3 regions of the Alsobacter sp. genome follow, and region 3 is predicted to be linked to each of the others. Evidence: predicted binding sites of a transcription regulator. Region 3 holds the regulator's gene; each other region holds the start of a gene.
What was found. Region 3 encodes PhoB, which activates phosphate uptake and scavenging genes when phosphate is short. Its sites were predicted from a motif close to TGTCATNNANCTGTCAT; they were not measured.
Positions count from the first base shown of each region.

Region 1: the regulator PhoB is predicted to act here: its motif matches at 1,059-1,075, upstream of AC5JCN_RS15975 (Orn/Lys/Arg family decarboxylase).
Region 2: the regulator PhoB is predicted to act here: its motif matches at 1,264-1,280, upstream of AC5JCN_RS14660 (inorganic diphosphatase).

Region 1 is NZ_JCACDK010000018.1:234,052-236,251, forward strand. Features, by position in the region: gene AC5JCN_RS15975 (Orn/Lys/Arg family decarboxylase) at 1-1,020, opposite strand, end outside; gene AC5JCN_RS15980 (metallophosphoesterase family protein) at 1,557-2,200, shown strand, end outside.
Region 2 is NZ_JCACDK010000017.1:247,255-249,454, forward strand. Features, by position in the region: gene ugpC (sn-glycerol-3-phosphate ABC transporter ATP-binding protein UgpC) at 1-178, shown strand, start outside; gene AC5JCN_RS14655 (hypothetical protein) at 236-1,216, opposite strand; gene AC5JCN_RS14660 (inorganic diphosphatase) at 1,408-1,992, shown strand; gene AC5JCN_RS14665 (ABC transporter permease) at 2,067-2,200, opposite strand, start outside.
Region 3 is NZ_JCACDK010000018.1:1,546,406-1,548,605, reverse strand. Features, by position in the region: gene AC5JCN_RS22195 (ATP-binding protein) at 1-943, shown strand, start outside; gene phoB (phosphate regulon transcriptional regulator PhoB) at 1,024-1,728, shown strand; gene AC5JCN_RS22185 (GcrA family cell cycle regulator) at 2,166-2,200, opposite strand, start outside.

The sequences.
Region 1 (2,200 bases), 1.3 Mb from region 3:
GATCATCTGGGCGTGATGGATCGTCCCGTCATAGGTGCACTGCTCCACCACGCCGACGCGGAACGGGCGCGGTCTGCGCCACGCCTCCGGATCGGTGACCAGCGGGTGTGCCCGGATGCGCTCGCGCAACTTCTCTTCGTCGAAGGTGTCCCAGCGCATGGGGCCTATGAGACCCCATGCATTCCGTGTCGTGGGCAGGTAGACGGGAATGCCGCCGCCCAGCATCAAGGCGCCATGGTGCGCGGCCTTGTGGTTGTTGCGGTCGAAGAGCACGAGATCGCCGTCGGTCACCAATGCGCCGAGCGCGACCTTGTTGGAGGTCGAGGTGCCGTTGAGGACGAAATAGGTCTTTTCGGCCCCGAAGATCTCCGCCGCCTCCTGCTGCGCCCTCAGCGCCGGACCCTCGTGGGTCAGCAGGTCGCCCAGATCGAGCACGGAATTGTCGAGGTCGTCGCGGAACACGGCCTCGCCGAGGTGCTCCATGAACACCCGGCCGATCGGGCTGCGGCTGTAGAACACGCCGCCATTGTGCCCCGGGCAGGTCCAGAGCTGGTTGCCCTCTTCCGCGTAGTCGACCAAAGCGCCGAAGAACGGCGTTTTCAGCGTCTCTGCATACTGCTTGAGGCGGCTGATCAGGTTCTTGGCGATGAAGGCCGGCGTTTCCTCCGACAGGAAGACATAGCCGTCGATGAAATCGAGCACCTCGACGGGGACATCCTCGAAGCGCTTGCGGCGGATCAGCAGGACGATCGGAAAGTCGAGACCGCGCCGGCGCATCAGATTGATCAGCGCCGCGGTCTTACCCTCCAGGCCCTTCTTGCCCCAGTCCACGACCATGCAGCCGATGGCCGCGTCGGTCTGCACCGCAATCTCCGCATCCTCGATGCGGCGCGCCTTGACGACCTCGAAGCCGGATCGCTCGATCTCCTCGACAATCTGGTTGAAGCGCAGGCCCTCGAGTTCGTCGGGGTCGAAGGAGGGGGCCGAGAACAGGAAGTTGAAACGCCGAAAATAATCCATGGATTCCTCCACCTCGATGGCAGGTGTGGGATCCGCCCATTACGGGACGGTGACACTTTGCCGGCCATCCACGCTCCGGTGTTACAAGCCGGCTCGCGCGGTGATCAGCTTGCCGACGCCGGCACCGGGCATCGCGGGCGGCAGAGGGTCCAGCCTCGACCAGCGCATCTGCCTGCCCGGGTCTGGCGCAGAGATGACGGCCGGTGGGAGCAGGAAGCCCTCCGTGCCACTCTTCTCCCGACCCAGCAGAAGGCGGTAAACGCTGCCGATTTGCCGGCGCCCTCCCCGTTGCGAATCATCGGCACCGTGCCGGCGCCACAGGACCGAGACGTCTGGCACAATCGCCGCCGGGCGGCTTGCCTTGGTGCACCGTCGTCCGGTGTCATTTCACGATCCATCGCCCTGGAACCATCAAATCCCGAACGGTCCTTGCCGAAAGGGTGTGGAAGACGCGGGATCGATCAATATGACTAGCGATTGTGACAATGATCTCCGTCATTCGGATCAGCCAACGAACGAGTATCCGCTTGGAAATCATGGCACGGCTCCAGGTATTGCGCCGCATCGTCGAAGCGGCATTCACGACGACACCTGCAGACATCCCCGATGCGCAGGCTCCGCTGCTGTCCGCTCCGCTTTACGCGGTCGGCGACGTGCATGGCTGTGACGGCCTGCTCGAAGAGATGCTGGCCGCGATTCGTCTCGACGCCGCGCGCAGCGGGGGGGCGGCGCAGATCGTGTTCCTTGGCGATCTCGTCAACCGGGGACCGGGGACGAGGAGCGTCCTTGCCAGGCTTTCCGCCGGCCCGGAGCAACCATCCGAGCAATGGATCGTCCTGCGCGGCAATCACGAGGACACGATGCTGGACGGCCTGGCGCGCGGCGGCCCGGCGTTTCAGCGCTGGCTGCGAAAAGGCGGCGTCGAGACCCTGCGCTCCTACGGCCTGGCGAGGCGCGAGATGAACTGGGAGGCCGCGCGCGCGGCGGTCGATCCAGCACATGTCACCTTCCTCGCTGGCCTGCCGCACGTTCACAGGGACAACGAGCTCCTTTTCGTCCATGCCGGGATCCGCCCGGGTGTCGCCCTCGCCGACCAGTCGCCGGTGGACCTCGTCTCGATCCGTGGACCGTTTCTGTCCCGGCCGCACGGCCTCGGCGTCCTGGTCGTGCATGGACACAC
Region 2 (2,200 bases), on a different contig from region 3:
TGGTGTCCTCACGGGCGAGGCGTTCTCCGCCGAGGTGCCCGCTGCCGTCAGCATCGCCGTTCCCGGCCGGGTCCACATCTCGGTTCCCGCCTCGGGTCTGCACCTTTTCGACCATGCCAGCGGAGACAGGCTCGGCTATGCCGAACCGATCGACGAGTATCAGATCGTGCGGTCCTGAAAGCCCCGCCCGGGCCGGCCGGGCGGAGCTTCCGGTGTACGGCTCTTACCCCTGTTTTCAGTTGGCCAGGTTGTCGGGGACGATCAGCGGCGTGTAGCCGAACACGCCGGCGCTGTCGGGATCGACGGTCACCCGCACGGCGTGCACCTCCTTGTCGCCCATCACCTGCAGCCGCATGACGTTCTTCATCGGCTTTCGCGACGTGTCCTTGAAGGGCGAGATGTCCAGCGAATGCACGTCGCCGGAGATCACCAGGACTGGCCTGCCGAAGGCCTTGGAGCCGCGCTCGACGGCCTTGATCGTGTTCACGAACCCGGAGGCGCGGGGAACGTCGGTTTCCGACTGTGCGATGTCCTGCGTGTCGGCCTGCCAGGCCAGCACGACGGCCTTGGCGCCCGTCTCCTTGGCCTTGGCGAAGGTATCATCGATCCAGGCGACGTTGGCGGGGTCACGGTCAAAGAACTCCGTGACGGTTTTCAGGTTGCCGGCCTCGAAATTGTTGTTGGAGCCGACCACGTGGACAGTGGCGAACATGACGCCGTTCTTTGTCCAGCGCGCATTCTCGACATAGGTGCCGAACTTGTCGGCCATCGCCTTCGACTGGCTCTCGACTGCCATCGGTGCCTTGCCCTGCGACTTGGCGGGGTCGGCAAAGAACATCGCGCGCACCCTGGCGAGGCGTTCCAGCGGGTCGAACTTGCCTGCCTTCTCCCGGTGGCAGTCCGTCCACTCATTGTCGCCGATCGTATAGACGAGCGGCTGCTCGAAGGTGCCAAACTCGTCCTTCACCTTCTGGAACGCCTCGTCGGTGCACGGCGTCGACCCGGACTTGATGTCACCGACATGGATCGAGAAGGCGGGCGCGCTTGAGTTGATGGCGCCGATCAGGCGCTCGAAGCGCTCGTAATCGCCGGGAATGGTATAGGGCATGTCTCCCAGGGCCACGAACTCGAACGTGTTCGGGCCCGCGGCGCGAGCGGAGACGACGCCGCACAGGAGGGCAGCCGCAACGGCCGTGGCAACGCGCAATGACTTCATCGTGGAAACCTCCGGAGCTGGCCAAGGCTCTGGAGTGCGTGCCGCCCATGACAGGCGGATGACGAAAGGCTGGACCCCGGGGATGCCGATGCAACGGGGCGCTGCACCCGGTGCAGTGTGCATGTGGACGTTGTCATCGGCTCGTCGCGTCGAGTTGAGAAGCGCGGCTGTCAAATTCGTGGAGAACCCCGATGAAGCTTGCCTATGCCGCCGCCCTGTCATTCCTGACGGTTCCGGCCATCGCCGCGCCGAACGTGCTGTCCTCGAAGCAGCCTTCCGCCTTCCCCGACGAGATCACGATGGTGGTCGAGATCCCTGCGGGCGGGAGCGTCAAGTACGAGACCGACACGGACACCGGCCAGCTCTTCGTCGACCGTTTCCTGTCGATGCCCATGGCTTATCCCGCCAATTACGGCTCGATCACACGCACCAAGGCTGCCGACGGCGACCCGCTCGACGTGCTCGTCTTCACGCGCCAGCCGGTGCAGCCGGGCGCGACGATGCGCGTGCGCCCGATCGGCCTCCTGAAGATGATCGACGGAGGCGACATCGACGACAAGGTGATCGCCGTCCCCGTCACCAAGCTCGATCCCACCTACGGCGCCATTGCGAAGATCGAGGATCTGCCTGCGGCCGAACAGGATCGGCTGCAGGCGTTCTTCCGTGTCTACAAGCAGCTTCCTGCTGGCAGCAAGGTGGTCGAGGTGAAGGGCTTCGACACTCCCGAGGCGGCGAAGGCGATGATCAAGGCCGCAGGCGAGCAGTTCAAGGACTGACCGGCGCATCCGGTCCGGGCGAGCCGGGAGGGAGCCAGCCTCCCGGCTCGCCACGCACAGTCAGGTTGCATGCATCAGGCCGTCTTGCCGCGCCGGGAAAGAACTGCGAAGGCAAAAGACGTGACAAGCGTGAAGGCGATGAAGATGACGCCCAGCGCGTTCAGCGCCGGCGTCAGGCCGAAGCGAAGCCGCGAGCCGATTTCGGTGA
Region 3 (2,200 bases):
GGGCTGGCCGCTGTCCTTCTCGCTGCGAGCGCCGGACATCGTCTCGGCCGTCGAGCGGGTGCTGGCGGGGGAAGCCGCCGTCACCGGCGAGTATTCCGAGCGCGTGCCCGTGGAGCGGGTCTACGCCATGCGCGTCACCGCCATCACGCAGCAGACGCTGATCCAGCGCAACCGGCCGGCGGCGATGATCGTGCTGCGGGACGTGACCCCCGAGCGCCGGCTCGAGGCGATGCGGGTCGACTTCGTCGCCAATGCCAGCCACGAGCTGCGCACGCCCCTGGCCTCGGTGCTGGGCTTCATTGAGACCCTGCAGGGCCCGGCACGCAACGATCCCGCAGCGCGCGACCGGTTCCTCGGCATCATGCGGGTGCAGGCCCAGCGGATGGCGCGCCTCATCGACGACCTGCTCTCCCTTTCGCGCATCGAGATGATCGAGCACCGGCACCCCTCCACGGCGGTCGACCTGTCGGGCGTGGTGCGGCAAATGATCGACACGGTCCGCCCGCTGGCCGAGGAGCGCGGCGTCGTCGTCCACCCCGATCTGCCGCAAGGGCGGGTGATCGTGGCGGGTGACCGCGACGAGTTGCTGCGCGTCTGCGACAACCTGATCGAGAACGCGATCAAGTACGGCCAGAGCGGAGGCAGGGTCGACATCACGCTGGGCACGACGGGCGAACAACAGGCCTGCCTGGCTCAGCTGGCCGTGCGCGATTATGGGCCCGGCATCGCGCCGGAACATCTCCCCCGCCTCACCGAGCGCTTCTACCGCGTCGACACGGCCGACAGCCGCGAAAAGGGCGGCACCGGGCTTGGCCTGGCCATCGTCAAGCATATCGTCAACCGCCACCGCGGGCGCCTGACGATCGAGAGCCGGCCGGGCGAAGGCGCCACATTCCGTGTCACGCTGCCTCTGGTGACACAAGCACAGGAAGCAAACCCCTGAGCTGCAACGCCTAAACACGTCAACAGAACGTCACGCGCCGGTCATAGAAGAAGGTCCGTCAGAAGCCAGCGGAGTGACAGATGGCAACCGCGCCGCAGATCCTCATCGTCGAGGACGAAGAGCCCTTGACCATGCTTCTGCGCTACAACCTCGAGGCGGAGGGGTACGGCGTCGAATGCGTCGCACGCGGCGACGACGCCGAGGTGTCGCTGCGTGAGCGCAACTTCGACCTCGTCCTGCTCGACTGGATGCTCCCCGGCCTCTCCGGGATCGAGCTCTGCCGCCGCCTGCGGCAGCGCCCCGACACGCAGCGCCTCCCGGTCATCATGCTCACCGCCCGTGGCGAGGAGAGCGAACGCGTGCGGGGACTGGCCACCGGCGCCGACGACTACGTGGTGAAGCCCTTCTCGGTCCCCGAGCTGGTCGCCCGCGTGCGCGCCCTGCTGCGCCGGTCATCGCCCGGGCGCGTCGCCAGCCTGCTCGAGGCCGGCGACATCGTGCTCGACCGCGAGACCAAGCGCGTGCGCCGGTCCGGCCGCGAGCTCCACCTCGGCCCGACCGAGTTCCGCATGCTCGAGTTCCTGATGGAGAAGCCCGGCCGCGTCTACAGCCGGGCCCAGCTGCTCGACGGCGTCTGGGGCATCGACGCGGAAATCGACGAACGCACCGTCGACGTGCATGTCGGGCGCCTTCGCAAGGCCATCAACCGGCCCCGCGAGAAGGACCCGATCCGCACCGTGCGAGGGTCCGGTTATTCCTTCGACGAGACGTTCGGAAGGCGCTAAAGCCGGACCGCGCGTCTCCAGACACGCTTTGCGGCTGACGCTTGGGAAAAGAGCGGGTCTGAAGACCCGCGCTCCAAGGCTCACCGACGGCTCGGACCGCGCGTCTTCAGACGCGCTTTGCGCTGGCGCTTGGGAAAGAGCGGGTCTGGAGACCCGCGCTCCGAGGCTCACCGACGGCGCGGACCGCGCGTCTTCAGACGCGCTTTGCGGCTGGCGCTTGGGAGAAGAGCGGGTCTGAAGACCCGCCCTCCCAGGCTCACCGACGGCTCGGACCGCGCGTCTTCAGACGCGCTTTGCGCTGGCGCTTGGGAAAAGAGCGGGTCTGGAGACCCGCGCTCCGCGGCGCGCCGACGGCTCGGACCGCGCGGCTTCAGACGCGCGTTGCGGCTGGCGCTTGGGAAAAGAGCGGGCCTGGAGACCCGCGCCGCTGTCTGGCGTCAGCCGTGCGCGACGCGGACTGGCGGCATACCCT